One region of the Nonomuraea sp. NPDC050153 genome, then DNA from elsewhere that is predicted to be linked to it. Evidence: riboswitches for the same ligand, from Rfam matches in the RefSeq annotation. Region 1 holds a riboswitch; each other region holds the start of a gene.
What was found. Region 1 has a riboswitch for cyclic di-AMP ahead of ACIBQ1_RS22555 (C40 family peptidase). Riboswitches for the same ligand answer to the same signal wherever they lie in the genome.
Positions count from the first base shown of each region.

Region 2: linked by a shared signal. The riboswitch ahead of ACIBQ1_RS35655 (CHAP domain-containing protein) and the one ahead of ACIBQ1_RS22555 (C40 family peptidase) in region 1 are both predicted to bind cyclic di-AMP.
Region 3: linked by a shared signal. The riboswitch ahead of ACIBQ1_RS02895 (CHAP domain-containing protein) and the one ahead of ACIBQ1_RS22555 (C40 family peptidase) in region 1 are both predicted to bind cyclic di-AMP.
Region 4: linked by a shared signal. The riboswitch ahead of ACIBQ1_RS25675 (C40 family peptidase) and the one ahead of ACIBQ1_RS22555 (C40 family peptidase) in region 1 are both predicted to bind cyclic di-AMP.

Region 1 covers NZ_JBITJQ010000008.1:280,706-287,916, forward strand. Annotated here, with positions in the region: gene ACIBQ1_RS22540 (ATP-binding cassette domain-containing protein) at 1-447, opposite strand, end outside; gene ACIBQ1_RS22545 (sugar ABC transporter substrate-binding protein) at 448-1,551, opposite strand; gene ACIBQ1_RS22550 (ROK family protein) at 1,653-2,819, shown strand; gene ACIBQ1_RS22555 (C40 family peptidase) at 2,851-3,252, opposite strand; cyclic di-AMP (ydaO/yuaA leader) riboswitch at 3,430-3,573, opposite strand; gene ACIBQ1_RS22560 (3-isopropylmalate dehydrogenase) at 3,674-4,720, shown strand; gene ACIBQ1_RS22565 (branched-chain amino acid aminotransferase) at 4,935-6,032, shown strand; gene ACIBQ1_RS22570 (O-methyltransferase) at 6,071-6,715, opposite strand; gene ACIBQ1_RS22575 (DsbA family protein) at 6,775-7,211, shown strand, end outside.
Region 2 covers NZ_JBITJQ010000018.1:48,144-55,354, forward strand. Annotated here, with positions in the region: gene ACIBQ1_RS35640 (multicopper oxidase family protein) at 1-1,232, opposite strand, end outside; gene ACIBQ1_RS35645 (hypothetical protein) at 1,301-1,657, opposite strand; gene ACIBQ1_RS35650 (DegT/DnrJ/EryC1/StrS family aminotransferase) at 1,846-3,015, shown strand; cyclic di-AMP (ydaO/yuaA leader) riboswitch at 3,224-3,369, shown strand; gene ACIBQ1_RS35655 (CHAP domain-containing protein) at 3,384-4,064, shown strand; gene ACIBQ1_RS35660 (carboxymuconolactone decarboxylase family protein) at 5,003-5,536, shown strand; partial or broken gene ACIBQ1_RS35665 (serine hydrolase domain-containing protein) at 5,624-6,372, shown strand; gene tvaA (thioviridamide family RiPP peptide) at 6,372-6,611, opposite strand; gene ACIBQ1_RS35675 (LysR substrate-binding domain-containing protein) at 6,686-7,211, opposite strand, start outside.
Region 3 covers NZ_JBITJQ010000001.1:605,863-613,073, forward strand. Annotated here, with positions in the region: gene ACIBQ1_RS02875 (YciI family protein) at 1-288, opposite strand, end outside; gene ACIBQ1_RS02880 (LysR family transcriptional regulator) at 391-1,254, opposite strand; gene ACIBQ1_RS02885 (alpha/beta fold hydrolase) at 1,326-2,126, shown strand; gene ACIBQ1_RS02890 (YoaK family protein) at 2,129-2,815, opposite strand; gene ACIBQ1_RS02895 (CHAP domain-containing protein) at 3,034-3,708, opposite strand; cyclic di-AMP (ydaO/yuaA leader) riboswitch at 3,721-3,858, opposite strand; gene ACIBQ1_RS02900 (Gfo/Idh/MocA family protein) at 3,976-4,929, opposite strand; gene ACIBQ1_RS02905 (aldo/keto reductase) at 4,949-5,770, opposite strand; gene ACIBQ1_RS02910 (hypothetical protein) at 5,868-6,812, shown strand; gene ACIBQ1_RS02915 (DUF6716 putative glycosyltransferase) at 6,815-7,211, shown strand, end outside.
Region 4 covers NZ_JBITJQ010000010.1:213,700-220,910, reverse strand. Annotated here, with positions in the region: gene ACIBQ1_RS25695 (hypothetical protein) at 51-533, opposite strand; gene lysX (bifunctional lysylphosphatidylglycerol synthetase/lysine--tRNA ligase LysX) at 681-2,162, shown strand; gene ACIBQ1_RS25685 (winged helix-turn-helix transcriptional regulator) at 2,280-2,681, shown strand; gene ACIBQ1_RS25680 (LuxR C-terminal-related transcriptional regulator) at 3,344-3,556, shown strand; gene ACIBQ1_RS25675 (C40 family peptidase) at 3,582-4,532, opposite strand; cyclic di-AMP (ydaO/yuaA leader) riboswitch at 4,628-4,777, opposite strand; gene ACIBQ1_RS25670 (amino-acid N-acetyltransferase) at 5,053-5,622, shown strand; gene ACIBQ1_RS25665 (RDD family protein) at 5,708-7,162, shown strand.

The sequences.
Region 1 (7,211 bases):
GATGGCCACCGACTGCCGCTGGCCGCCCGACAGCATGGCGACCGGCACCCTGATGTCCCTGATGCGCACGTCGAGCTGGCCGAGGAGGTCGCGGGTCGCGCGTTCCATGGCGATGTGGCGCAGCAGCGAGCCGCGCCGGCGCTCGGTGCCCAGGAAGAGGTTGGCCACGACGTCGAGGTTCTCGCAGAGCGCGAGGTCCTGGTAGACGGTCGAGACGCCGAGGGCCTGCGCGTCGTGCGGGTTGGCGATCCTGACCGGCGAGCCGTCCACGGCGATCGTGCCGGTGTCCGGCGTCACGACTCCCGAGATGGTCTTGACCAGCGTGGACTTGCCGGCGCCGTTGTCGCCCATGAGGGCCACGACCTCGCCGGCGCGCAGGTCCAGGCCGGCCCCGTCGAGGGCCTGGACCGCGCCGTACCGTTTGGAGATCCCTGTTGCCGAGAGCATCTACTGGATGCCCTGCTTCTCGCAGGCGGCCTTGACCTCGCCCGTGCAGAGCTGGGCGGCGGTGTAGAAGCCGTCCTTCACGATCGTGTCCTTCACCTTGTCCGCCGTGACGGGGATGGGGTCGAGGAGGAACGCCGGGATCTCGGCCGCGCCGTTGTTGACCTTGGCGGGGGCAACGGGCTGCTCGCCATTGGCGAGGGCGACGGCGAGCTCGGCGGACTTCTCCGCCTCCGCCCTGATGTCCAGATATATGGTCATGTACTGTTCGCCGGTGAGGATGCGCTGGACGGCGGCCAGCTCGGCGTCCTGGCCGGTGATCGGCGGGAGCTGCTTGTAGCCCGCGCGCTTCATGGCCGCGATCGCGCCGCCCGCCATGCCGTCGTTCGCGGACAGCACGCCCGTGATGCTGTCCTTGCCCAGCGCGGTGATGGCCTGCTCCATCTCCTGCTGCGCCTTGTCGGGGCTCCAGTCCGGCGTGTCGAACTCCCTGCCGACCTTCACCTTTCCGTCCAGCACGCTCTTGGCGCCCTTCTTGTAGTCGGCGGAGCTGGGGTCGGTGGGGGAGCCGTGGATCATCACGATCTGGCCCTTGGCCGCCGTGCCCCTGGCGGTCATGGCGTCGAGCAGCGCCTGGCCCTGCATCTCGCCCACCCGTACGTTGTTGAACGAGACGTAGTACGCGTAGTCGATGCCCGAGATCAGCCGGTCGTAGGCGATGACCGGGACCTTCTTCTGCTTGGCCTGGTTCACCAGCGGGGCCACGGCGTTGGCGTCCACGGCGTCGAGCACGAGCACGTCGGCCTGCTGGGTGAGCGCGGCCTCGACCTGTTGCTGCTGTTTGGGGGCGTCCTGCTCGGCGTTGCTGTAGAGGATCTTGCAATCGGGGCAGAGCGACTTGACCTTCGCCTCGAACAGCGGGCGGTCGAACGCCTCGTACCGGGTGGTCTTGGACTCGGGCAGGAACAGCGCGATCGTCTTGCCGCCCTGGCCCTGGCTCTGCGTGGTCGTGGTGGTGGTGGTGGCGCCGGTGTTGTTGCCGGTGTTTCCGCAGGCGGCGGTCAGCAGGACCGCCGCGACAGGGATTGATCGCCATGCTCGGTGCATCGCACTTCGTCCTTCCGGATGTGCCGCCCCTGTGCTTGGTAAGAAAGGTAATTTACTATCAGGCGAGTTGGCTAGGGTTTGTTTCTTCAAGGGAGGGTGAGATGCGGGGCGACCTGGGTAATCCGCGGCTGCTGCGAGTGCTGAACGAGCGCCGCCTGCTCGACCATCTTCAGGAGCACGGCCCCGCCTCGCGCGCCGACCTCGCCAAGATCACCGGCCTGTCGAAGCCCACGGTGTCCGCGGCCCTGGCAGGGCTGGAGGAGGACGGGCTGGTCCACCTCGTCGGCGAGGTCTCCGGCCGCCCCGGGCCGGTCACGTCCCTGTACGACGTCAACGCCGCCGCCACCCACGTCGCCGGCGTCGACATCGGGCGCGACTGGATCCGGGTCGCCGTCGCCGACCTGCGCGGGACCTTCGCCGGCCGCAGAGACCTGCGCAACACCGCCCGCACCTCCGCCGAGCTGGCCGTCCTGGTCGGGGAGCTGTGCCGGGCCGCCGCCCGCGAGGCCGAGGCCGACTGGCCCGCCATCGCCTGCGCCGTCGTCGGATCGCCCGGCGTGTACGACCCGGCGCTCGGCCGCCTGGAGTTCGCCCCCAACCTGCCCGGCCCCGACCTGGCCGAGCGCCTGCGCGCCGCGTTGGAGGTCGAGCTCGTCATCGAGAACGACATCAACCTGGCCGCCGTCGGCGAGCACGTGCACGGGGAGGGGCGCGGCAAGTCGAACTTCGCGCTGGTGTCCATCGGGACCGGCGTCGGGATGGGCATCGTGATCAACGGCGAGCTGTACGTGGGCGCCAAAGGAGCGGCGGGGGAGGTCTCGTACGTGCCCGCGGCCGAGGACCCGGCGCCACCGGCCGACCACGCCCTGGCGCACGGCGCCACGGAGGCGGTGGCCGCCGCGCCCGGCGTGGTCCGCGCCGCCCGTGCCGCCGGCCTGACCCTGGACACGGCCAAGGAGGTCTTCGCCGCGGCGGCAGCCGGCGACGGCGTGGCCCGCTCGGTGGTGGAGGCCGAGGGGCGCCGCATCGGCGGCCTGCTGGTGGCGGTCGCGGCCGTGCTGGACCCGGAGGTGATCGTGCTCAGCGGCGGCGTGGGCCGCAACCTCGACCTCCTGGGAGCGGCCATCAAGAGCCGCATCGCCGAGCTCGGCCCGCTGCGGCCGTCGGTGGTGGCCAGCACGCTGGGCGACAGCGGCGTCCTGCTGGGCGCGGTGGCCCACGCCAGGACCCGCGCCTGGGACCTCATCTTCGACGCCCGCCTCCCCTGACCGCACGCGGGGAGGCGGACGCCGGTGCCTTCTACAGGGTGGCCGTGAGCGTGGTGGGCGTGTCCTCGCGCTGCTTCTGGAGCTTGGACCAGAGCCGTACGCCCTTGGGGTCGGGGCGGACGCCACCCACGAAGGAGTCGCGGCGCCATTGGCTCAGGCGCTCTTCCTTGACCACGTCGCCCGTGCGCGGCGAGTGGACCATGTAGCCGGGCCGGGAGATCATCCCGACATGCCCGAGGCCGTGGAAGAAGACGAGATCGCCGGGTTTGAGGTGCTCCCAGGAGATCTTCCTGCCGAACGCGGAGTACTGTTCGGCCGCGGTGCGGGGCAGTTCGATCCCGGCGTGCTCGTAGGCCCTGAGCATGAGCCCGGAGCAGTCGTATCCGCTCGGGCTGGTGCCGCCCCACACGTACGGTGTGCCGCGCTTGCTCATGGCGAACTTGAGGGCGATCTTCCAGGCGGGTTTCGGCCCCTGCTTCTCCTGGATTTTCTTGATCTGGGCGCCGGTCAGGGTGGTGGGGTTTTCGGGGGTGGTCGCGGCGTGGGCTGGGGTGGCCAGAATGAGCCCGGCGGCGCCCGCCGCCAGGACGATGGCGATTCGAGACAGGGGTCTGTCCTTCCAAGTGGCCGGCCGGGTTAGCTGACGGGCTCGGGCCTGGAAGTAGCCCTACGGCATGGGGATGCCGACTCGCCCCAGGGGGAAGTGGGTCCCCGACTCCACGCAACGGCTGCGCGGATTAGGCTGGTCGCCGACTTTAACGAAACGGTCAAAAAACCGCAATACGGACAAAGTGGGCGTCCGAAAAATGAGATGACGTGTTCGTCAGGCGAGACGACGCGGTAAGGTACCGCCCATGGAGTCGCGTAACATCCGTCTGGCCGTCATCCCCGGCGATGGGATCGGCACCGAGGTCGTGGCCGAAGGGCTCAAGGTCCTGGAGGCAGTTGGCACGAAGTTCGAGCCCACCCACTACGACCTGGGGGCCGCCCGCTATCACCGTACCGGTGAGACGCTGCCCGACAGCGTGCTCGAAGAGCTGCGCGGCTACGACGCGATCCTGCTCGGCGCGGTGGGCGACCCCAGTGTGCCGCCGGGCATCCTTGAGCGCGACCTGCTGCTCCGGATCCGCTTCGAGTTCGACCACTACGTCAACCTGCGCCCGGTCAAGCTGTTCCCCGGCGTGACCACCCCGCTGGCCGACACCACGGCGGACGACATCGACATGATCGTCGTCCGCGAGGGCACCGAGGGCCTCTACGCGGGCACCGGCGGCGCCATGCGGCGCGGCACCCCGTACGAGATCGCCACCCAGGAGTCGCTCAACACCGCCTACGGCGTCGAGCGCGTGGTGCGGTACGCGTTCGAGAAGGCCGCCACGCGGCCGCGCAAGAAGCTGACGCTCGTCCACAAGACTAACGTCCTCACCTTCGCCGGTGACCTGTGGCAGCGCACGGTCAACCGCCTCGCGGCGGAATACCCCGACGTCACGACCGACTACTGCCACATCGACGCGGCCTCGATGTTCTTCGTGTCCCAGCCGGAGCGGTTCGACGTGGTCGTCACCGACAACCTGTTCGGGGACATCATCACCGACCTGGGCGCCGCCATCGCCGGCGGCATCGGCCTGGCCGCCAGCGGCAACATCAACCCCGAGCGGTCCGCGCCGAGCATGTTCGAGCCGGTGCACGGCAGCGCGCCCGACATCGCCGGCCAGGGCAAGGCCGACCCGACCGCGACCATCCTGTCCGTCGCCATGCTCCTCGACCACCTCGGCCTGCACGCCGAGTCGGCCAAGGTCGAGCAGGCGGTCGCCGAGGACATCCTTGAGCGGCTGGCCGGCTGGGCGGGTCGCACCACTCACGAGATCGGTGACGACATCACCGCGCGAGTATCCGGCTAGGACCGCCTAGCCTCCAACGCGCCTGGTGGTCCGAAGAGGGCCGCCAGGCGCTTTTTTGCGTCCAAAAGGGGTGACCGCCCCATTGGCCGCTTGCCATCCCATATGGCGAGACAATAGGAAGTACGGGACTGTCCTCCGGGCAGTCCCGCCCATCAGCACCGATCCACAGGTTTCTGTAGATTTGGGCAGATTCGCAGAGAGAAGGACCGACGTCATGACCATCGCTCAAAAGCTCAGCTTCGACGTGCAGCTATCCGACCACGCTCGCACCGCGGCCGAGCGGGAGCAGGTACTGGCGAACCCCGGCTTCGGGCAGACCTTCACGGATCACATGATCTCGATCGACTACACCGAGGGGCAGGGCTGGCACGACGCCGAGCTGGTGCCGTACGGCCCGCTCTCGCTCGACCCGGCCACCTCGGTCTTCCACTACGCGCAGGAACTGTTCGAGGGGCTCAAGGCCTATCGCCAGACCAACGGCTCGATCGTCACGTTCCGCCCGTACGCGAACGCCGCCCGCTTCAACCACTCCGCGGTCCGGATGGCCATGCCGGAGCTGCCGGAGGAGGCGTTCGTCGAGTCGCTCGAACTCCTCGTGGAGACCGACAAGGAATGGGTGCCCACGACCGAGGGCCACAGCCTCTACCTGCGCCCCTTCATGATCGCCACCCAGGCGGGGCTCGGCGTCAACTACCCGTCGAAGTCGTACAAGTACATGGTCATCGCCTCCCCGGCGGCCTCGTACTTCACGGGTGGGCTCAAGCCCGTCTCCGTCTGGCTGTCCACCGAGTACACGCGGGCCGCCCCCGGCGGCACGGGCTTCGCGAAGTGCGGCGGGAACTACGCGGCCGCGTTCGTCGCGCAGCGGCAGGCGGTGGAGAACGGCTGCGACCAGGTGGTGTGGCTGGACGCCCACGAGCACAAGTACGTCGAGGAGATGGGCGGGATGAACCTGTTCTTCGTCTTCGGCGACAAGCTCGTCACCCCCGCGCTGACCGGCACCCTGCTGCCCGGCATCACCAGGGACTCCATCCTGGCGCTGGCCGCTGACCTGGGCCTGGAGGCCGAGGAGCGCCTCATCTCGGTCGACGAGTGGCAGGCCGGGTGCGAGTCCGGGGAGCTCACCGAGGTGTTCGCGTGCGGGACGGCGGCCGTGGTCACGCCGGTGGGCACGGTGAAGGGCGCCGACCGCGCCTGGAGCGTCGCCGACGGCAACCCCGGCCCGGTGACGCTGCGGGTGCGCGAGGAACTGGTGGGCATCCAGTACGGCGCCCGCCCCGACACGCACAACTGGATCCACAAGATCGTCTAGTTGGGCCGGCCGGGTCCGCGAGGGCCCGGCCGCCCCGCCTAGTTCTTCCTGATCAGGGTCATCCCGTCCGCGACCGGCATCATGAGCACGGTCACCCGCGGATCCTCGATCACCAGGTCGTTGAACCGCCGGATCTCCACGGTTGTCGGCTCCTCGCGCGCCGGGTCCGCCACGTGCCCCCTGCGCAGGGTGTTGTCCGCCACGATCAGCCCGCCGGGCCGCAGGCGCTCCATGAGCAGCTCGTAGTAGCCGGGGTAGTTGCCCTTGTCGGCGTCGAGGAAGGCCAGGTCGACGGTCTGGTCGAAGGAGGCGAGCGTCTCCAGCGCGGGCCCGAGCGTGAGCGTCACGCGGTCGTCCACCCCGGCCTCGCGCCAGTAGCGGCGGGCGATGGAGGTCCACTCCTCGCTCACGTCGAAGCAGTGCAGCCGCCCGCCGGACAGGCCCCTGGCGATGCACACGGACGAGTAGCCGGTGAACGTCCCCACCTCGACGACCACCCGCGGCGCCACGAGCTGGGTGATCATGGTCAGGAAGGTGCCCTGGTCGGGGGAGATCTGCATGCCGGCGGCGTCCCCGGTGGCCCGGGCCGTCTCCTTCGCCAGCTCGTCCAGCAGCGGGTCGGGCGGCGTCGTGTGGGCAACGACGTATCGTGCTACAGCGGGATCGAGGAGGTATGCCTTCATACGTCCATTCTTTCGGCATCGGGTAAGGTCTGCGCGATCAACGAGGTGAGAGTGGGCTGATGATGAAGCGGTTGCTGGCGGTGGCGCTCGCGTGCGTGGCCATCGCCGTACTCGGGGTGCTGTCGTTCTCGGAGCCTGGCCGGTCGTCCGAGGGGGTGCGGCTGACCCGGCAGATGGACGGTTCGATGGTCCTCGCCGACCGGGGCGGCGAGGCTCCCGTGCTGGACCTGTACGAGGACTTCGACTGCCCGATCTGCAAGGACATGCACGCCAAGGTAGACGGCACCATCAGGAAACTCGCCATGGAGGGCAAGGTCAAGGTCGTCTTCCACCCGGTGACGATCTTCCAGGACGAGCCCATGCGCTCGAACTCCATCCGCGCCGCCGCTGCCGCCCGCTGCGTCCCCGAGGAGAACTGGCTCACCTTCAGGGACGAGCTGTACGCCATGCAGCCCGTGCCGCACGGCGAGGCGTCCGGGTTCGCCGTCGAGGATCT
Region 2 (7,211 bases), on a different contig from region 1:
CAGTCGTAGGCCATCATTCTCCCGGTGAGCTCCAGTTTCACGGTGCGGTCCGGCTGTTCGGGCGCCAGCCGTACCGACTCGTGAGGGTGCAGCTTGGCGTAGCGGATGACGTCGCCGTCCAGCTCACGGGGGCGCAGGTCCGGCTTGGGGACGGCGGTCCGCTTGCTGGTACGGATCAGTGCGCGGGCGAGGGCGTTCTTGCCTTCGGCCAGCGCGACCAGGGGGAAGACGCCGTCCTTGAGCGTGACGAGCACGTCGTAGCGCTCGCCCATGCCGATGAGCAGCGCGTCGGTGTCGGCGGGCACGGTGGGGAATCCGTCGGTGTGGGTGACGGTCAGCCGGTGAGCGGCCAGGGCGACTCGGAAGGCGGTGTCGCCGCCGGCGTTGATCAGGCGGATGCGCAGCCGGGTGCCCGGCTTGGCGGTGAGGGTCTCGGGGTCGGTGGGGAGGCGGCCGTTGATCAGGAAGTGCGGGTAGCGTACGTCGCCCGCGTCGCCGCCGAGCAGCAGGCTCGTGGCGCCCATCAGCATGTGCTCGCCCATCCCGGACGACGGGCTGGGCGTCGTGCTCGTCATGCCGGGCATGCCGCCGTGGTCCATGCCCCCCATGCCGCGGGACAGCTCGGCCAGGACCTCGTCCGGGGTGCCCGTGACACCGTCGAGCCAGTCGTCGAGAACGATCGTCCATTCCTCGTCGTAGCCGAGCGGCTCGCGCGGGTCCTCGACGATCAGCGGGGCGTACAGGCCCCGGTCGAGCTGGGTGCCGGAGTGCGGGTGGAACCAGTACGTGCCGGGGTGGGCGGCGGTGAACTCGTAGGTGAACTCCGTGCCCGTCCTGACGGGTGGTTGGGTGACGCCGGGCACGCCGTCGGCGTCGTTGCGCAGGGCGAGGCCGTGCCAGTGGACGGTGGTGTCGGCAGGCAGCCGGTTGGACAGGCGGGCCCGCACCACTTCGCCTGCGGTGACGCGGATCGGGGTGCCGGGGACGCGGCCGTCGTAGGCCCAGGTCCGCACCGTCACACCGCCGAGGTCGGCCTGGGTCTCGGCGGCCACCAGCCGAACGTCCTTGACCACGCCCGGCTTTCGGGCCTGCTCGACGGCGCGCACCTGCGCGCCGGTCGGGCTGACGAATGGGGATGCCGTGGTATTACGGCTCGGGCTGCAGGCGGCCAGAGCCGCCCCGCCGAGCAGGCCGATACCGGTTCTGAGCATGGTGCGTCGATCGATGTCCACAGTGATTCCTCGCTTGAAAGATCGTGCCGGAAGGGAGACCTCGGGCCCTCAGGGGGCCGGATCCCCGTCTAGATCCGGAGCACGACCGTGCGCGTCAGCGACCGGATCGGCGGCGCGCGAAGGAACCTGGACCAGAGCCGAAGCGACAGGCTGGCGGGGCCCGACGCACCGAGGACGTCACGGGTGCCCAGCCGGAACAACAACAGGGTCAGAGCCGTGCCGAGGATCGCCAGGCACACCCAGCCGGCACCGGCGCCCTCATGGGACTCTTCTCCGGCGGCGATGCCGGCCTCGGAGGGAACGGCATGCATGGCGACGTGGCTCCCGGCAGGTGGCAGGTCCGCATGCCCATTGATGTGGCCGAGCGTATGCATCGCCACGACGCCGAGGGCCACGACCACGAGCAGCATCAGGCGCAGGATCACCCGTTCTGCTCGCGTCATGCCACCAGCATAGACGCATCGCCTATGGTGCGTAGTAGTTCAGGACCATCATCCCCTGTGCATTTCGCTCCTGAGATGCCCCGATTGTCACCTTGCTCCAGCTAAATACTATGTTTCATAGTTGTATGATGCGGGGCCCTCCGCCGCGAGCGCGTGACTCGAGGTGACCGGTGTTCGAACGAATCGAAGCGGAGTTCGCCTCCCGGCTGGGCCGAGAGTGCCTGTACGTGCCCTCGAACAGGTTCGGCCTGTTCATCGCGTTACGGCACTGGATGTCGCCTGGGCAGCGCCTGCTGATGTCGGCGATCTCGCCGGACGAAATCCTGTTCCTGGTGCTGGCCGCGGGGCTGCGACCGGTCATCGCCCCGACGAATCCCCGCAACGGCAACATCGACACCCGAGCCGTGGACGGGCTGCGTTTCGACGGGGTGCTGTCCACTCACCTGTACGGCCTGCCGGACGACATCATCGCCCTGGGCGGAATGTGCGCCCAACGCGGCATCCCTCTCATAGAAGATGCCGCGCACGCCATGCAGACGACGGTGATGGGAGTGCCGGTCGGAGCATTCGGCGATGCCGGTGTCTTCAGCCTGTCCAAACATCCAGGCGCCGCCCCGGGCGGAATCGTGGCGATGGCGCAACCGGATGATCGCCCGGCATTGCAGGCACTGCGTACGCGCTGGCTTTCGCGGAGATTCCCGCTCGCCGAGTTGGGTGTCATGGCCAAGATGATCGCTCGCAACGCCGTTTCGGCCACAGCCCTCAGCGGCCCGGCCTGGTGGCTGGCCCAGGCGCTGGGCCTGAACGAGCGGCGTGAAGGCCACCGGATCGCGCTTCGGCGCATGGCGCTCGCGCCGCGACTGGCCGTCGGAGGCATGGAATGCCCCGGGCTGGACGCCTTGGACGCCTGGGTGTGCGCGGACAACCATCGCTATCGCATGCGCCAGGGATCACTGATCGAGGCCTACGGACTGCGCCGGATGAAGACGCTCGAGGCGCAGCGTGGGCGCAGGCTTGCCGGCGTACACCGGCTCGCCGAGTTGAAGACGGTCGCGCCGGCGGTGCTGGAGCAGCTGGAGCAGCCTCTGTTCCGGGTGCCGCTCCTTGTCGAGGATCGTGAACGTGCGATCCGAAAACTGCGCCGACACGGGGTCATCGTCGGGTACGTGTACGACCCTCCCTTCGACGAGTACGCGCCCGGCCTCACCGAAGCGTCTCCGGCTCCGGAGACGTCCCGCTGGTGGGCACGCCACGTACTCCCGATCGACCCGTTGCGGGCGGAGCGGGCCTTGCCGATCCTCGCGAAGCTCTCGCCCCCTTCTCTGCACGATGTGACCTGAAAAGCACGGGAGTAGGTAAAAATTCTCTCGTATTTGGCCTACAGGATAGGAGATCCTGTTTCCTGTTCCCGAACGTGGCTTGCATCTTTCTATGCGATTCGCTTACCTTCAATGACCCAAGGCGTACGCCTGGCAGCACTCGATGCCGAGCGACGCCTCCCGTATTGCCGAGACCGCGTCTCACCAGCGTGAACATCGAGTCCACAAGGTGGCGCGGCCGCCGAATTCGCGATCTCGCGGAGCCGGGGACCCAATCTCCCTGGGGTGAATCGGCGCGCACCGTATGGGCGCTCCGTAGGGCACTTCCACGCCCGAACCCGTCAGCTAACCCGGTAGGCGGCATGGAAGCAAGGAGCAATCTCTCAGTAATGGTCAAGAATGTCTTCGCCGGTGCCGTGACGTCCGCAAGGCTTTCCCGCTTCGCCGTCGGGATGAGCGTCGTGGCCGGCGTGGTCCTCGCCGGCACCCCGGTCTTCGCCGCCGGCCATCAGACCGATGCGCAGTCTTCGCGATCTAATGCCGTCTCCTCCCATGCCGCGCCGCAGACGGCCGCCCGCCAGGTGACCGCCCAGGCGGTGCTGAAGATCGCCGAGTCGCAGATCGGTGTGACCGAGAACGCCGCGGGTGGCGGAACCCTGTTCCACCGCTGGTACATGTCCTCGCCGCGGGCGGCAGAGACCTTGGCTCGCGACGGCGGCACCCTGCAGCTGTACGCCAACGCCCCGTGGTGCGCCATGTTCGTCTCCTGGGTGGGTGCGAAGGCCGGCGCCCGGACCACCATGGGCTGGGACGCCTACACGGTCACCTGGGCGAAGTGGTTCAAGGCCAACAAGCGCTGGGGCGCCCTCGCCAAGCCCGGCGCGGTGGTCTTCTACGACTGGAACGGCAAGAGCGTGACCGGCATCGACCACATGGGTCTGGTCAAGCAGGACAACGGCAACGGCACGATCACCACGATCGAGGGCAACACCGGCAACGGCAGGGTGGAGCAGCGGATCCGGCCCAAGTCCCAGGTTGTCGGCTACGGCTACCCCGAATACAAGGCCTGACGGGAAGACACCTTGCCGGTGCGATGGTCAAGGGAGGACGGGCGGTGCGGGGAAATCCCGGCACCGCCCGTCGTCGTATAGCGTCGAAGCGTGGCCTCTGTGGCCCTACGCTGGGATTCATCGGATCGGCATCGGTTGTGGACGCATGCCGCCGTAGCCGGTCTGCTCGTCGGCGCCCTGCTCCACCACCGGTCGCAAGTATCTACGCGCTCCTCGCGGCACAGGTCTGATCTATGTACGGCGTGCGGCGCTCGACCGGCTCGACCCGCCTTTCCTGGACCTGCACGGCGCCCGCTGGACAGCGCCGTCGCGCTACAAGGCGCAGCCAGGCGCGCGCCCGCTTCGAGAACTGGGAGTACAGCGTTGCCGCCCGGCTCGGCCTGGGCGCGGCCATCGACGAGGCGCTCGCCAGGGGGCTCGAGAACGTCCGGGACCGGGTCTACGCGCCGGCGGACCACCTGCGGGAGCAGCAGGCGGAACTGCTCGGCTGCCACGTGCACGACCTGGGGGCCGAGCGGTGCGGCATCGTCACCTTCACCCTGGACGGCATGCCTGCCGAGGAGGTCAATGCGCGGCCGGCGACTCGATCGATCAACGTCAGAGTTTCGCGCGTGCCGTCCACGCGGCTCGACATGACGGACCGTGGGCTTGAAGAGCTCATACGTGCCTCCGTACGCCGAGGAGGAAGTCGCCCAACTCTGCGCGGGTCTGCGCGGAGGGTAGATCTCTCCGCTGGGAAAGGCGGCGCCGGAAGCGTAAGCCGAGCGGGCAGTACCCGCGTCGGAATGGTCCTATCGGCGCGCTTCTGGCCTCAGGTCGTACCCGCATTCGCCGACCGAAGCGCTCGGCCGGACAGGGCATGCCAAGGGGATCCTCCAGCTAAAGGTATACCCAGGGAGGGTATGGTATCTTCGACGCGACCTGAAGAGGGAGATGACATGCGACGGTTGAACGCGCTCGACCCTGCAGAAGCACCAGCGAAGTCCCGGGAGTTGCTGGATGACATCATCAGCCGCAGTGGTTCGGCCGGTGAGATGGTTTCCACCATGGCGCACTCGCCGGCCCTGCTCCAGGGCTACTTGGACCTGTCGCGGGCCATGAAGCGCAGCAAGCTGCCCCGCGCTCTCAGCGAGAAGATCTCACTCGCCCTGCAGGAATGGATCGGTTGCGGTCTCTGCCTCGACGCACACGCCGTGGCGGGCCGGGCGGCAGGGTTGAGCGAGGCCGACATCGCCCTCGCCCGTCAGGGCACCTCCACTGATGCTCGCGAAGCGGCGCTGATCGCGGTGGCCACCCGTGTGCTGGCCGAACCCTCCTCGTTGACGGACGAGGATGTCGCCGAGCTAAGGGGTCATGGCTGGAGCGATCGGATCATCGCGGAGATCCCCGGCCTGGTCGCCCTCAACTTGCTGACCGGCTCCTTCAACCTGCTGGCCGGTCTGAAACTGGAATCGGCCGGCAAAACCGCATAGGGAGCCGGACCTGCGGCGTGACGCTGAGAGGATCGTCGCCAGCGGAGCCGGCGGGTGCGGGTGCGCGTCATGGGCGAGGGCAGGAGCATGGTCGCGACGGCCGGCGTCGCTGATCTCCGGACGAGGAGCCCGCTGCCGCCGAACGGATATTTCCGGATCGGCTCCAGCAACAAGGCTTTCGTCGCCACCGTGGTAGTGCAACTGGCCGGCGAGGGGAAGCTGTCACTCGACGACGCCGTGGACAGGTGGCTCACCGGCCTGATCAAAGGGCGCGGCAACGACGGGCCCTTCGCAACCTCTTCCAGCACACCAGCGGGATCGTCGACGACTATCCGTACCCGACTGCCATCGCCTCCTCCCGCGAATACCGCCGCCACTGGCACGATACCTACACCCCGCAGCAGGTCATCTCCAGGGCGATGCGCCACAAGCCGGCTTTCGCACCCGGCAAGGGCTGGCTTTGCTCCGACAGCGGGTACGCGATACTCGGTCTGATCACCGGGAAGGAGACCGGACGCCCCTGGCATGTGAAGGTGGAAAGGCGCGTCGTCAAGCCGCTGGGCCTGCAGCACACGCGTTGGCCCGCGGGATCGGCCGAGCTGCCGCGACCGCATGCGCGCGGGTATGGCGTGTTCAAGACCAGCGAGGGATTCGTCGACACCACCCGGCAGCGCGACGCGGACGCCTCGGGCGGGCTCATCTCCACCACGGCGGACCTGGAGCGCTTCTTTGCAGCCCTGCTCGACGGCAAACTCCTGCGGCCCGCGCAGTTCGCCGAGATGCGCAAGACTCTTCCCGTCGACACGGAATCGCAGCGGGTCTGGCCCGGGGCCCGCTATGGACTCGGCCTGATACAACGCCCGCTGCCTTGTGGCGGCACGTATTTGGAGCACGGCACCCCGGCGGTGACGATAATGCCGGTGAAGCTGCCCTGGATGCCCTCGTCGGGAGACAGACCGACCTTCTCCTCCAGGAACTGCTGCAGGTCCTCCGGGGTGGCGCCGGCCAGCTCGCTGAACGCGGTTTCGGCCGACTCCTCGGCGCGAATCTGCGCGACGGTATTAGCTGGTCCCACGGCTCTGCCAGCGCCGAATAGTTCCCGGACGCCCTCGGATGGCCGGCCGCCGGCACCACTCGAGCCTTTGTCCTCTACTGGCGCGGTCGGCGGGTCTCCGCGCCTGTTGGAATCTCCGACCGGTGACGGGTGTCCTGGATGGAGCCGGTGGGGTTGGCGTGTGTGAGGATGGCGCTGGTCAGGGCCTCCGCGAGTTCGGAGGGGGCGCGCGGGTTGGTCAGCAGGACGAGGTCGAGTTCGCCCAGTTCGGGTAGTCCGGCACTCTTGGGAAGCTCGACCAGATCGCCGGGCAGCAGGCTGCGCGCAAAGATCGCGACGCCGAGGCCGGCGCGGGTGGCGGCCAGTACGGCGTTGACCCCGCGCGCCGTACAGACCACACGGTGTTTGACGCCTGCCTGCTCCAACGCCTGCACCGCCAGCGCCCGGCTCGGGCTGGGCGCCTGATACACGATCAGCGGCACCCGCCGTCCCTCGTCCCACCGCAGGCCGGTGCCCTCGACGGCAGCCCATACGAGCCGGTCCCGGCGCACCAGCCGGCCCCGTCCCTCTCCAGCGGTGGTCTGGAGGAAGGCGACGTCGACGTGGCCGGATTCCACCCGG
Region 3 (7,211 bases), on a different contig from region 1:
GCGCAGTGCCCACTCGATCGCCTCTTCCCGGGACTTCACCTGGATCAGCCAGAAGCCGGCGATGAGCTCCTTGGCCTCCGCGAAGGGGCCGTCGATCACGGTCGCCTTGCCGCCGGTGTAGGCGATCTGGGCGCCCTGCGAGCTCGGGTAGAGCCCTTCGGCCGCCAGCAGCACGCCTGCCTTGGTCAGCGCCTCGTTGTAGGCGTGCATGTTGTCCACGAGCTCCTGGCTGGGCAGCGCCCCGGCCTCGGTCTCCGGGTTGGCCTTGCCGACGATCATGAACTTCATGGTGGTGCCTCTCTTTCGTTTTCGGGCTCTCGTCGTACGCGTCGAACGGCGATGGGCGGGATCGACACGTCCGCCAGAAATTCAACTCGGCCAGCTTGGAATCTACAATGTAAAGGCGCCCAGCTGGTCGAGGAAGGCTCGCGCCGTCGGGGCGCAGTCGTCTGCCGACGGGACGGCCAGGGCCAGTGAGCGGGTCATCTTCGGCTCCAGAGGGCGGGTGACGACGGTGCCCAGGTCGGCGGGGAGGCCGAGCGTGGGGACGATGCTGACGCCGAGCCCCGCGGCCACCATCTCCAGGATGGCGGCGGGGCCGCTGGCCTCGAAGGCTATGTCGAGGCGTACCTGGGCCGTCAGCGCCGCGCGCATGATCAGGGGTCGGCAGCCGGCGGTGGTCAGGATGAACGGCCGGCCCGCCAGGTCGGCGAGGGTGATGGCCGGGCGGGCGGTCAGGGGGTGGTCGGCGGGCAGCACGGCGACCATGTCGTGGGTGCTCAGGTGGACGGTGTGCAGGCCGGGGGCGGGGAGGGTGACGACGCCGACCTCGGCGGCGCCGCGGTGCAGCCACTCGCGGATGTCGTCGTCCACGCCCTCGAAGAGGCGTACGCGGACCTGCGGGTAGCGGTCGGTGAACGCGCGCAGCAGCTTGGCGACGAGCGTGCCGGTGGCGCTGGGGAGGCTGGCCAGGCGGAGTTCGCCGGTGATCTGGCCGTTGGCGGCGGCGACGTCGGAGCGGATGAGGTCGAGGTGGCGCAGGGCCTCCCGGGCGCGGGCCACGGCTCGCCGGCCGGCCTCGGTGAGGGCGATGCCGTCGCGGTGGCGGGCGAACAGGGCGGCGCCGAACTCGCGTTCGAGGGCGGCGACGGCTCGGCTGACCGCGGGCTGGGACATGCCGGTGTGGTCGGCGGCGGCGGTGAAGCCGCCGTGTTCGGCGACCGCGACCAGCACTCTGAGCTGCGCCAATGTCATACCGACATACCTTAATTGGTATTTGACCAAGGAGCTTCCAGAACCCGATGGTTATGTCCATGGTCGAACGAATGACGATTGACGTCGATGGCCGTGTGGCCAGTTATCTGACGGGGGGCGAGCGGGGCCCGGTGGTGCTGCTGTTGCACGGAACGTACTGGAGCCGGGTCTGGGCGCCGGTGATCGACGGGCTGGCGGCGGCGGGGCTGCGCCCGGTGGCGGTGGATCTGCCGGGGCTGGGCCGTTCCGGTGGGGAGCTGACGGCTGAGACGGCGGCGGTTCCGGCGCTGGCGGCGTGGGTGCGCCGGTTCGCGGCGGCGGTGGGGGCGGGGGAGCCGCTGTCGGTGGCGGGCCACGACATCGGCGGCGCGGTCGCCCAGCACCTGCTGGTCGAGGGGGAGGTGCGGCGGCTGGCGCTGGTCAACTCGGTCACGTACGACTCCTGGCCGGTGCCCGGCGTGGCCCGTTACCGCGATCCTGCGGTCGTGGCGGCGACGACCGTGGAGGAGCTGCTGGCCGCGCGCCGCAAGGCCGTCACCGTCGCGCTGGGCCGGCCCGCAAGCGAGGCGGAGCTGGCGGACTACCTGGATCCGTGGAACGACCCGCGGGTGGGCCGGTCGTGGATGGCGCTGGCGGGCGCGGCCGACAGCCGTTACACGCTGGACCTGATGCCCGCGCTGAAGGCCGATGAGACGCCGAAGCTGCTGGTGTGGGGGGAGGACGACACGTTCCAGGAGGTCCGGTACGCCGAGCGGTTCGCCGCGGAGGTGCCGGACACGACGCTGGTGCGTGTCCCGGGGGCGGGGCACATCCCGATGGAGAACGATCCGGCCGGGGTGGCGCGGGCGCTGGCGGAGTTCTTCCTTGGCTGAGTCTAGTGAGTCCTGCGGGACATGAGGGTGACGGTGACGAGCAGGGCCAGGGCGGCCGCCAGCGCCGGCGCGGGGCCGGTGGTGAGGTGGAGGACGGCGCCGGCCAGCGCGCCGAGGAACATCGCCGCCACGGAGGCGGCCCGGCGCAGGGCGGCCCGTCCCGGTGCGTCGGTGGCCAGCCCCGTGAGGGTCGTGGTGAGGACGTTGGTGACCAGGTCGGGTACGCCGAGCGCGCGCACGGAGGCGTTCTGCAGGCCCATGCCGTAGCCGAGCAGTGCGATGAGGGCCGCCTGCGGCGCGGTGGCCCGGTGTCCGGCCACGAGGGCGACGACGAGGGCGGCGGCGACGAGGAGCGCGTGCGCGGCGGTGGCGGCGGCGAACGCGCGTCGCGGGTTGGTGGCCCGCCTGCTCACCCGGCCGGCGCTCCAGGCGCCGGCTCCGAAGGCGGCCAGGGCCACCGGCGAGGCCCATTTGGACATCTGCGCGGCCCCCGCCAGGGCGAAGCCGAGGAAGACGAGGTTGCCGGTCATGTTGGCGACGAAGACGCGGCCCAGGCCGAGGTAGCTGACGGCGTCCACGAGGCCGGTGACGAGGGCCAGGAGGATCAGCAGGGCGGGCAGGACGCCGTGCGGGTTGGCGCCGCTCGGGAAGAGCCCGTCGGCGATCCACCGCAGCCCGCCCCTCCTCACGGGCCCCTCCACGTGTGCGGTGGCATGGTGGGCGGCTCCTCGGCGAGGTCGTGGACGGCTTGCCTCGGGTCTTCCCCGGTGGCGGGCCGCCGCACGCGCGGAGGGCGAACGCGACGAGGGTGAACGCTAGGAGGGTGAACGCGACGAGCGCGCGTCCCGTTCGCGGGACGCGCGCTCGTTCGGCGCTGTTGGGGAGTCCGGGCTGTGGGGGAGTCCGGTCAGCCGCGGTACTGCGGGTAGCCGTAGCCGACGACCTGGGACTTGGGCCGGACGCGCTCCTCGACCTTGCCGCGGCCGGTGTTGCCCTCGACGGTCGTGATGGTGCCGTCGCCGTTGTCCTTCTCGACGAACCCGACGTGCTTGATGTCCTTGAGGTTCTTGCTGCCGCTCCACGAGAAGAACACGATGGCGCCGGGCTTGGGCTCGGTGCCGAAGCGGTCGTTGGCCTGGAACCACTTGGCGTGGGCGACGGTCCAGGAGTCCCAGCCGATCTGCGCGCGGGCGCCGGTGTGCTCGCCGACCCAGGAGACGAACATCGCGCACCAGGCGGCGTTCAGGTACTCGGTGCGGCTGCCGCCGTCCCGGGCGACGGTCTCCGCGGCCCGCTGGGAGTTGGCGTACCACTGCTGGAACTTGGTGCCGCCGCCGGCGGCGTTCTCGGAGATGCCGATCTGGGACTTGGCGAGCGCCAGGACCTGGGCGGCGGTGGCGGTGACCCTGGTCTCGCGGGAGCGCTCGGCGTGGTCGGAGACGGTGGTCGTGTCGATCGGCTGCTTCTCCGCGGCTCCGGCGCTCGTCATGTGGACGCCGAACACGGAGCCGAGGACGGTGGCGCCGAGCAGGGCGCGGGCGATGTTGTTCTTCGCAGCAGAGGTAAAGCGGAAGTTGGCCATCGAGGGGGTTACTCCTTGCTTCCATGCCGCTTACCGGGTTAGCTGACGGGTTCGGGCGTGGAAGCTGCCCTACGGCACCGAAGTGCCGATTCACCCCAAAGGACGTGGGTCCCCGGCTCCGCCCGAAGGCGGATTCAGCGGTCACAGGACGTTCCTGTGATGTGTCGTGCGATGGTCGGACAAGTCCGGACAAACCGGACGTATGTCTCAAGGATGCCCCAAACGTAATGCATGAGGCAAGAGGATTACAAATCCATAAAGGCCCAGCTAGGCGAGTTGCCTGCGAGCATCGGCCAGAAGCCCCATCATGGCAAGGGATTCGTCAAGCGGCATGATCGAACTTTCGGTCCTGCCTTCGGCCGTCGCGGCGCGGACTTCGCGGAGCTCTCCGGCGTACCCGTGGTTCACCGAATCGAGCGTGTACTCCTCCGGCTCCATCGAGGGCCCGGACAGTACGATCCGCTGCGGAGCCCAGAACGGCGCCTGGATGTCCACCCGCATCTGGGTGCCTACAACGCTGGCATGGTTCGGGTAATTCCCGAGCAACGAAGTCTCCACGAGAGCCTTCCTGCCATCGGGGTAGAGCAGCACGCCGCCGGCCTCCGCGTCGACGCCGTTGGGCGCCAGGGAGCCGGTGATCCGCAGGTCGGAGGGCATGCCGAGGAGCAACTGGGCCAGGCCGAACGGGTAGATCCCCAGGTCGAGGAGCGCCCCGCCGCCGAGCTCCGGCGCCCACAGCCGGTGCTCCGGCTCGTACGGCTTGGCGAAGCCGAAGGAGGCGTGCACCGAGCGCAGGTCGCCGAAGCGCTCGTCGGCCGCGATCCTCTGGATGAGAGGGTTGAACCTCATCCACATCGCTTCCATCAGGAACACGCCTGCCTCGCGTGCCAGGCGCACCATCTTCTCCGCGTCGTCCACGGTGGCGGCCAGCGGCTTCTCGCACAGCACGGCCTTGCCCGCGGCGATGGCGGCCTCGGCCACCTCCAGGTGCTGGGCGTGCGGCGTCGCCACGTAGATCGCGTCCACGGCCGGGTCGGCGCAGAGCCGCTCATAGGAGTCGTACGCCGACTCCGCGCCCAGCGTGGCGGCCAGCGCCTGCGCCCGCTCCAGGTTCCGCGAGCCGACGGCGGCCACCCGCATGCCCGGTTCGGCGGCGATGACCGCCCCGACGGTCTGCGCTATACGTCCTGTCGCCGCGATGCCCCACGCAAAATCTCGCACGCGGGAGATCGTAGACGAATCAGGTCATGTCAAACGTATCGGGGTCGGGTCCGATCCGATGGCCCTTGTTCATCGCGCCGATCGCGGCCATGTCCTCGGCGTCGAGGATGAAGTCGAAGACGCCGATGTTCTCGGCGATGCGCGACGGGGTGACCGACTTGGGGATCGCGACGTGGCCGAGCTGCAGGTGCCAGCGGAGCACGATCTGCGCGGGCGTCCTGCCGCACTTGTCGGACAGCTTGGCCAGCGCCGGGTCGTTCAGCAGGCCCTGGCCCTGGCCGAGCGGGCTCCACGCCTCGGTGAGGATGCCGTTGGCCTCGTGGAAGGCGCGCAGCTCGCGCTGCTGGAGGTACGGGTGCAGCTCGATCTGGTTGATGGAGGGCACGATGCCGGTCTCGTTCATCAGGCGGGTGAGGTGGGCGACGGTGAAGTTCGAGGTGCCGATGGCCTTGGCGCGCCCGTCACGGTAGATCTTCTCCAACGCCTTCCACGCCTGCACGTACTTGTCCTGCTGCGGCACCGGCCAGTGGATGAGGAAAAGATCGATGTAGTCGAGGCCGAGCCGGGCCAGGGACTCCTCGAAGGCCGCCTCCGCGCGGCCGTGGTCGGCGTTCCACAGCTTGGTGGTGACGAACACCTTCCGGCGCGGCAGCTCGCTTTCCCGCACGGCCTGCCCCACCCCTTCTTCGTTGCCGTACGCGGCGGCGGTGTCGATGTGCCGGTAGCCGGCCCGCAGCGCGGTGGCGACGGCCTGCGCGGCCTCATCGGCGGGGACCTGCCAGACGCCGTAGCCGAGCTGCGGGATCTGCACGCCGTCGGTGTTGAGCATGAGCGAGTTCATACCCTCCATTGTTCACGTCGCGTTTCTGGTGGCTTAAGGCGGCGGGGCTAGCTTGAAGCGGTCGTGAACGGGCCATCACCCGGCTGGGAGGACAGGAGTGGTCGAACAGGCGTCGGCCTGGGTGGAGTCTCCGCTCCAGATGCTGTGCGCCGTCGAGGCCCATCACGCGGGCGTGCTCGGCCCCGAGACGGTGGTCGTGCCGCGCGCCGGTCTGCGACCGCTGAAGGCCACGCGTCGGGAGCTGAGGTCCCTCGGGCTGCCCGACGGCCTTGAGCTGGCGGAGCCGCGTGAGCGCATGCCCAGACGCGTGCAGGCCGTCGGTGACGCCTTCTCCGGCAGGGTGCAGCTGCGCTGGCTCACCTCGCGTCCCGGCCGCATCGTCATCGTGGACGACGGGCTGGCCACGCTCCGGCTGCTGGAGCTGCTGGCCGCGGGGCCGTTCCGGCCGCTGCTGCGGGCCAGGGCCCAGCCGGGCAGGCTGCGCTCCACACTGGGCCTGGCGGCCGCGCTGCGGCTGCGCCTGAGCGACGTGTCGGTCTTCACCGCCCTGCCCGTGGACGAGGCCCTGGAGGACGGGGTGCGCCGGGCCGGGATCAACCTGGTACGCCACCAGTTCGCCTGGCTGCGCGCCCAGCCGCCCAGCGCGGAGGGGCCCGCGGAGCGCACGGTCGTCCTCGGCACCTCGCTCGTCAGGAACGGCCTCGTGCACCGCGACCACTACCTGCGCTGGCTGACGGACCTGGCGGCGCGGGAGCCGCTCGCGTACTACCCGCACCGCCGCGAGGACCCCGTGGACGTGGCCCTGATCCGGGAGCGCCCGGGCATCACCGTGCACGACGTGGGCGCGCCGGCCGAGCTGACGCTGCGCGGCCTGGACGCGAGCCAGCGCGTGCTCAGCCTGCCCTCGACCGCGATCACCTCGCTGCGGGTGCTGCTCAGCTCGCGCGGTGTCGCCGTGGAGCCCGTGGACGTTCCTGACGACTGGTGGACCAGCAGGGCGGCCCCCGCCCTTCGCTCGCATCTGACAGGAGTGTCCGGTTGAAAGTGTTGGCGGTCGCCGACTCCGACTCGTATCTGAAGTGGGCGGCCTGCCTGCTCGGCGACCTTCCCCCCGGCGACACGGCGGAACTGGTGGTGGTGCGCACGCCGATCGCGCCCTCGCCGGAGCAGATCGCCGCCGCCGTGGGCGGTCTGGAGCCGCCGCCGGTGGTCTCGGCGCGGTCCGTGCGGCGGCTGGCCGAGCGCATGCGGCCGGACGTGGTGCTCGTGGCCTGCACGGGCCCGGTGGTGGACGTGCTGGTGGCCGACGTGCTCGGCGACCTGCGGCCGCGGCCGGTGTTCGTGAGCGGGCTGCCGGGCATCTCGGTGCCGGCGACGGAGAAGGCGTGGCTGTTCCGCAGCGGGTGCGACCTGTTCGTGGTGCACAGCGAGCGTGAGGTGG
Region 4 (7,211 bases), on a different contig from region 1:
GCGGCCCCCCGCTCGGGTGGGAGGCCGCCTGCGCGTCCGGGGACGACTCGTCACTCGCTCTCGGCGGTGTAGAGGTAGGACCAGGGGCCGCACTTCGTGGGGTAGTTGCTGTACTGGCCGATCTGGCAGACCTTCACCCGCACGCTGCTGACGTCGTTCTCCGAGAAGCTGAACTTCTTGTAGCCGGGGAAGCCGCAGTACTTCTTGGAGTAGACCGGGGACCAGTCGTCGTCGAAGTCGCTGGCCTCGAACTTCACGAACGCGCACTTGCCGCCCTCGTCCTCGTCGCGGTCGTCCAGGTCGTAGAGCCGGCCCCTGACGGTGGCCTCGTTCGACTCGCCGTCCTCGTCCCAGCTGACGCCGATCCAGCCCTGCGACTTGGCCAGGCCGTTCTTGGCGTAGACGGGGCCCCAGTAGTCGGAGGAGTCGTGGTCGTAGGCGGCCGTGCTGGCGTTGGCGGCGGAAGGCAGCGACAGGGCCAGAGCGCTGGTGGCGGCGACGGCGAGGAAGCCTGTCGCGATCTTCTTGAACATCGTCTCTCCTTGAGCTCCCCTTGGACCGGCTCCGTACCGGTTCCCCCCTTGAGCTCGTGAGATATTGATAAGAGAGGGCTCTTGCAGAGGTCCTGCAGCGCGCCGACGAACCCTTGCAGGTCGCCATATCCCCTACCCTTTGATGTTGTGAGCGACGAACTTCCCGAGCAGATGCGCATCCGGAGGGAGAAGCTCGACCGCCTTCGCAGCGAGGGCGTCGACCCTTACCCGGTGAATTTCCCCCGTACGGCCACCAATGCCGAGGTCAGGGAGAAATACCAGGGCCTGGAGCCCGACACCGCCACCGGCGACACGGTCGCGGTCGCGGGGCGCGTCATGCTCAACCGCGTGGGCGGCAAGCTCTGCTTCGCCACGCTCCGCGACGGCGGCGCCGACCTGCAGGTCATGATCTCGCTCGACAAGGTGGGCGAGGAGTCGCTGGCCGCGTGGAAGCGCGACGTCGACCTGGGCGACCACGTGGGCGTGATCGGCGAGGTCATCACCTCGCGGCGCGGCGAGCTGTCCATCCTCGCCGACAGCTGGCAGATCACCGCCAAGTGCCTGCGCCCGCTGCCGGAGAAGCACGTCGGGCTCACCGACCCGGAGGCCCGCGTCCGCCAGCGCTACGTCGACCTCATCGTCAACGACGAGTCGCGCAAGATGGCCCGCCTCCGCAGCGCCACGGTGCGCGCGGTGCGCGACTTCTGGCACGAGGAGGGCTACCTCGAGGTCGAGACGCCCATGCTGCAGCCCATCCACGGCGGCGCGGCGGCCCGGCCCTTCAAGACCCACATCAACGCCTACGACATGGAGCTCTACCTTCGCATCGCGATCGAGCTCTACCTCAAGCGGCTCGTGGTCGGGGGCATCGAGAAGGTCTTCGAGATCAACCGCAACTTCCGCAACGAAGGCGCCGACTCCACGCACAACCCCGAGTTCACGATGCTCGAGGCGTACGGCACCTACCTCGACTACAACGACATGGCCGACCTGACCCAGCGGATGTACCAGAAGGCCGTGGTGGCCGCCCTGGACACCACGGTGGTCGTCCACGACGGGGTGGAGGTCGACCTGGGGATCGCCCGGTGGCCGCGCATCACCCTGTTCGGCGCGGTGTCCGAGGCCGTGGGCGAGGAGATCACCACCTCGACCTCCCTGGAGGAGCTGCGCAAGATCGCCGACCGGCGCGAGATCCACTGGGACCCGAAGTGGGGCTCGGGCAAGCTGGTGCAGGAGATCTTCGAGGCCCTGGTGGAGCACACGCTCGTCCAGCCCACGTTCGTCATGGACTACCCGCTGGAGACCTCGCCGCTGACCCGCCAGCACCGGGACAACCCGCTGCTGACGGAGAAGTGGGACCTGATCGGCTTCGGCACGGAGCTGGGCACCGCCTACTCGGAGCTGATCGACCCGATCGAGCAGCGCCGCCGCCTGATGGAGCAGTCCCTCCTGGCCGCCGGGGGCGACCCCGAGGCGATGCAGCTGGACGAGGACTTCCTTCAGGCCCTTGAGTACGCGATGCCGCCGACGGGGGGCATGGGCGCGGGGATCGACCGGATGATCATGGCCTTCACCGGCAAGAACATCCGCGACACCATCCTCTTCCCCCTGGTCAAGCCCACCCACTGACCCACGCCCGGCTCGCGCGTGCGGCGGCGCCCCCAACCGGCCCGCCGCACGCCCCCGCCCTCCCCTTTCCGGGGAGTTACCCTCTCGGAGTAAGCAGGGGTGGAAAGGGGCGATCGGGTGGCCACGAAGACGGCGGCGGAGCGGCGCGACGAGGCCAGGCAGACCTTCGACGCGTACTTCGCCCAATGCCCTTCCAGGAAGCTGCTCGACACCCTCAGCGACAAATGGGTCACCCTCCTGCTCACCGCGCTCTCGGAGCGTCCGCGCCGCTACGGCGACCTGTCCAGGCGCATCGCGGGCGTCAGCCAGAAGATGCTCACGCAGACCCTGCGCGGCCTGGAGCGCGACGGCCTGGTCTCGCGCACGCTCACCCCCTCGGTGCCGGTACGCGTGGACTACGCGCTCACCCCGCTGGGCGAGAGCCTGATGCCGCTGGTGGCCGCGATCAAGAGCTGGGCCGAGACGCACATCGGGGACGTCGAGGCCGCCAGGGACCGCTACGACTCCGCCAACGGCTGAGTGATCACCGCTGTCGGGAATCCGGCTTCTGGGCCGCCCGGTTTCCGATCCGAAGACGCTTGTAAGCATCGCGTCAAGGTCGCGCAGGCAGGCCCCGCTCCGCCTCCGGGAGCGTCCGCGGCGCCTCGTCCGCCTCTGTGATCGCCTCATTGCACGCCGCGTACGGGCACCCGGAAACGAGGTCGCACGGCCCGGCCAACCGGGCGGGCCACCCGCCGGGCGCCGGCCCGCCGGTCGAGACCCCCGGCGGCAATTGTCCTGCGGGATTGATCAAATTGGCTTAACCGGCCGCCTGACCTGGGTGGGCGGATCGTGTGGCGGTGCCGTACAAAGCGAGCGATTGGTGGCTTGTCGCGCGCCGGAAAGATCGCGTCACGGACGCGCTCCCCGCGATATCGAGCTTATCGATCATGCGGAATATCCATACCGTACTGATCGAAAACCGGAAGGCTGGTCAGGGCCATTCCGGAGGGCCCAATGTGATCACTCACCGTCCTGACATATCGCGAGTGCGTCATATATAGCGGATCATGTCAATAGCGCTCGTCAAGTGCGGCGATTGTCGAGCTTGACGACCTTTCCAGGATGCGTTTACCGTCTGCGAGGAGCGGCTTTGGCCCATCTGTGAGGTCCAAGTTCTGCTGTTGGGGGGAGGGCTCCCGATGGATGTGCTCACTGAAGGCGTTGAGCTCAGCCATGCTGATTTGGCGCTGCTGGCGGAGCTGGCCAAGGGAGTCACGGTTGATCGAGTGGGGCGGCGGCTGGATATCAGCGGGCGCACGGTACGCCGCAGGTTGCGGGGCATCTGCGACCGCATAGGCGTGGCCACCGCGATCGAGGCCGTGGCCTGGGCAGCCCGCCGCCAGCTGATCTAGCCGCGGCGGACCGCCGGGGTGCGGCTCAGTCGGCGATGCGCACCGCGCCGGCGAACGGCCGCCTCGCGATCGACGCGATCCGTACGACGTCGCCCGTCTGCGGGGCGTGCACCATCATGCCCCCGCCGATGTAGATGCCCACGTGGTGCAGGTCGCTGTAGAAGAACACCAGGTCGCCCGGCCGGAGTTCCTCGCGCGAGATGTGCCTGCCGGCGGTCCACTGGTCGCCGGTGTAGTGCGGGAGCGAGATGCCCACCCGCTGGAAGGCCGCCATGACGAGCCCGGAGCAGTCGTAGGAGCTGGGGCCCTCGGCGCCCCAGACGTACGGCTTGAGCTGCTGCGTGAGCGCCCACCGCGCGGCCTCGGCCGCCTTGCCGGAGCCCGGGATCGGGAGGTTGACGCGCACGGCCCGCGTGCCGGGGCGCCCGGCCTCGCCCAGAGCCCGCGTGAACAGGCTGCTCTCGACCTTCGCCACCAGCTTGGTGATCCTGTCGCGCTTGGAGTCGATGTCGGTGACGAGCTGCTGGACCTCGGCTATGCGTGCCTTGGCGCTCTCCCTGGCGCGGGTGGCCGTGTCCATGGCCCTGGTGAGGGCGTTGATCTCCTCGCCCTGCTCGGCCTGCATCGCGTACGAGGTCGCGGCGCGGTTGAGGAAGCCTTCGGGGTCGTCGGAGGTGGTGAAGGCGAGGGTCTTCAGGCCGCCGGTGATGTAGGCGTTCTGGGCCAGCATGGCGGCTTTCGCGCGCTTGGCGGCCAGATCCGACTCGCTGCTCGTTAACGTCTTCTCCGCGGCCTCGGCGGCCTTCTTGGCGGTCTTGAGCTTCTCCCGCTGGCCGTTGTACTGCTCGCTCAGCGTCTCGATGTCGGTGTGCAGCTTCGTGGCCTGGTCGGCGAGATCCTTCAGCGTGGGCTTGGGGTCAGCGGACGCCGAACCGACGGGGATGGCGAACAGCAGCGCGGCGACTGTGAGACTCACCACACCGAAGCGGCGCGGTCGCCGAGCCCGTTCCGAAGGGCGGGCGTGCTTGCCCGCCGACTTCCCCCCACCGCTGAGCGTGCGCTTCACCAACCAGCTCCTCTCGTAGACGCCTACCGGGTTAGCTGACGGGTTCGGGCCGGAGCAGCCCTACCGAGAGGCTCGGATTCACCCCAGTGGTGGCGTCGGAGGTCGCCACCGGCGGTTCCCCGGCTTCCCTTGCGAGAATTGGGCGTGCCTCCCGCGCGATACGCGGGGGCATTGTCGCTGGACACTAATGCACTCCGGGTTCCTGCTCAACCAGAACTGCCAAGTCCGTAGAGGTTTCACAACCGAAGGGTCACAAGGTGATCTCGTGGACAGCCGTGCGGAAGAGGTCCTATGCCCTCTTTGTCCGCGCTTTCGATGGGCGGGAGTCGGCGGCGAGGGCCCGCGCCCATCTGGCCACAAGATGTAACAAGATGGGCCGAGACATGGGAGTTAGGGCTGAGCCGTAATGAGATCTGTACCCTGGAGAACCATGGAGCAGGTGGCCGAACTGACAGTGCCCGAGACCGCGGTGGTGGTCCGGCGTGCCCGCACGCGCGACGTGCGCATGGTCAGGCGCCTGGTGGACACCTATGCGGGTGCGGGGCCTCGGCTCCTGGAAAAGGCCACGGTGACCCTGTACGAGGACGTACAGGAGTTCTGGGTGGCCGAGCGGGGCGGGCAGGTCGTCGGCTGCGGCGCGCTCCACGTGCTCTGGGAGGACCTCGCCGAGGTCCGCACGGTGGCCGTGGATCCCGAGTGCCGGGGGATGGGCGTCGGCCACCGGATCGTCTCCGCACTGATCCAGCAGGCTAAGGATTTGGGTCTGCGGCGTGTATTCTGTCTTACTTTTGAGGTCGACTTCTTCGCGAGACTGGGGTTCCGCCCGATTCAGGGCACACCTGTTTCCCCTGAGGTGTACGCCGAACTGCTGGCCTCGTACGACGAGGGTGTGGCGGAGTTTTTGGATCTTGAACACGTCAAGCCGAACACACTCGGCAACACCCGCATGCTGCTCCACCTGACATCGGGTGACGCGGACCTTGACCAGATGGAAAGGTGATTGTTGATACCTATGTCGATACGTTGGGCAGCACAGGCATGTGTCCTGACACGTGCCACATGCGCACTCGAAGCGAGGTGACACGGTGAGTACCGGACAGCCGCCGTATCCACAGAACGAATCCGGCGACAACTCTGCGCCCCCCCAGTACGGGCAGCAGAACCCGGGCCGCCACCCCGGCGAGCCCGACCCGGACGCGACTGTGATCGGCTACCGGGCGGACGATGCCTACGGGCAGCAGCCCCCGTACGGTCAGCAGGGCTATGGCCAGCAACAGCAGTACGGCCAGCAGCAGCAGTACGGTCAGCAACCCCAGTACGGGCAGCAGCAGCAATACGGCCAGCAGCCCCAGTACGGCCAGCAGCAGCAGTCCCAGCCCGACTACGGCCAGCAGGGCTATGGCCAGCAGCAGGCGTCCCAGCCTGACTACGGCCAGCAGGGCTACGGTCAGCAGCAGGCCTCGCAGCCTGACTACGGCCAGCAGTACGGGCAGCAGCCGCAGTCGGGCCAGCAGGGCTATGGCCAGCAGTACGGCCAGCAGCAGCAGTCCCAGCCCGGTTACGGCCAGCAGCAGCAGTCCCAGCCCGGTTACGGCCAGCAGGGCTACGGCCAGCAGCAGGCGTCCCAGCAGGGCTACGGGCAGCAGGGCTACGGCCAGCAGCAGCCCTCGGGCCAGTACGGCCAGCAGCCCCAGTCGCAGCCGGACTACGGTCAGCAGCAGTACGGCCAGCAGCCGCAGTCCCAGCCGGACTACGGCCAGCAGCAGTACGGCCAGCAGCCGCAGTCCCAGCCGGACTACGGCCAGCAGCAGTACGGCCAGCAACCCCAATCCCAGCCCGACTACGGCCAGCAGGGCCAGTACGGGCAGCAGGGCTACGGCCAGCAGTCCCAGCCCGGCTACGCCCAGCAGGGCTACGGCGACCAGCAGTACGGCCAGCAGCAGTACGGGCAGGCGCAGCAGTACGGCCAGCCCGGCTACGGCCAGGCCTACGGTCAGCCCGGCCCCGTGGGCGTGCAGCCGCCCGGCGCGCCGGCCCCGCTGGCGGAGTGGTGGCAGCGTCTGGTGGCCAGGCTCATCGACGGGGTCATCCTCTTCGTCGTGAACCTCGTCATCAGCGGCATCCTGACGGCGATCCTCGTGGCCAGCTACGTCTCGGGCAGCGGCGCCAGCAGCGGCTTCTTCTCGAGCGTGGTCGTGGGCATCCTGATCACGATCATCGTGACCGCCCTATGGGTCGGTTACGACTTCTTCCTGCTGAAGGCGAAGGGCCAGACCGTCGGCAAGATGGTCATGGGCATCAAGGTCGTCCCCGTGGGCCAGGCCCTGTCGCCGGGCGGCCTGCCGACCGATGCGGCGCTCAAGCGGGCCGGCGTGACGTGGGGTGGCTACGCGCTCGGCGCCATCCCGCTGGGCTTCCTCAGCTCGCTGCTCGCCTACGCGGCCGTGGCCGTCAACGGCGCCTCGCAGCTCTGGGACAAGCCGCTGCAGCAGACGTTCGCGGACAAGGTCGCCAACACCGTGGTGGTGAAGATCAAGTAGTCCAAGCGTCAGGTAAAAGCAGGGGCCGGCTTCGTGCCGGTCCCTGTTT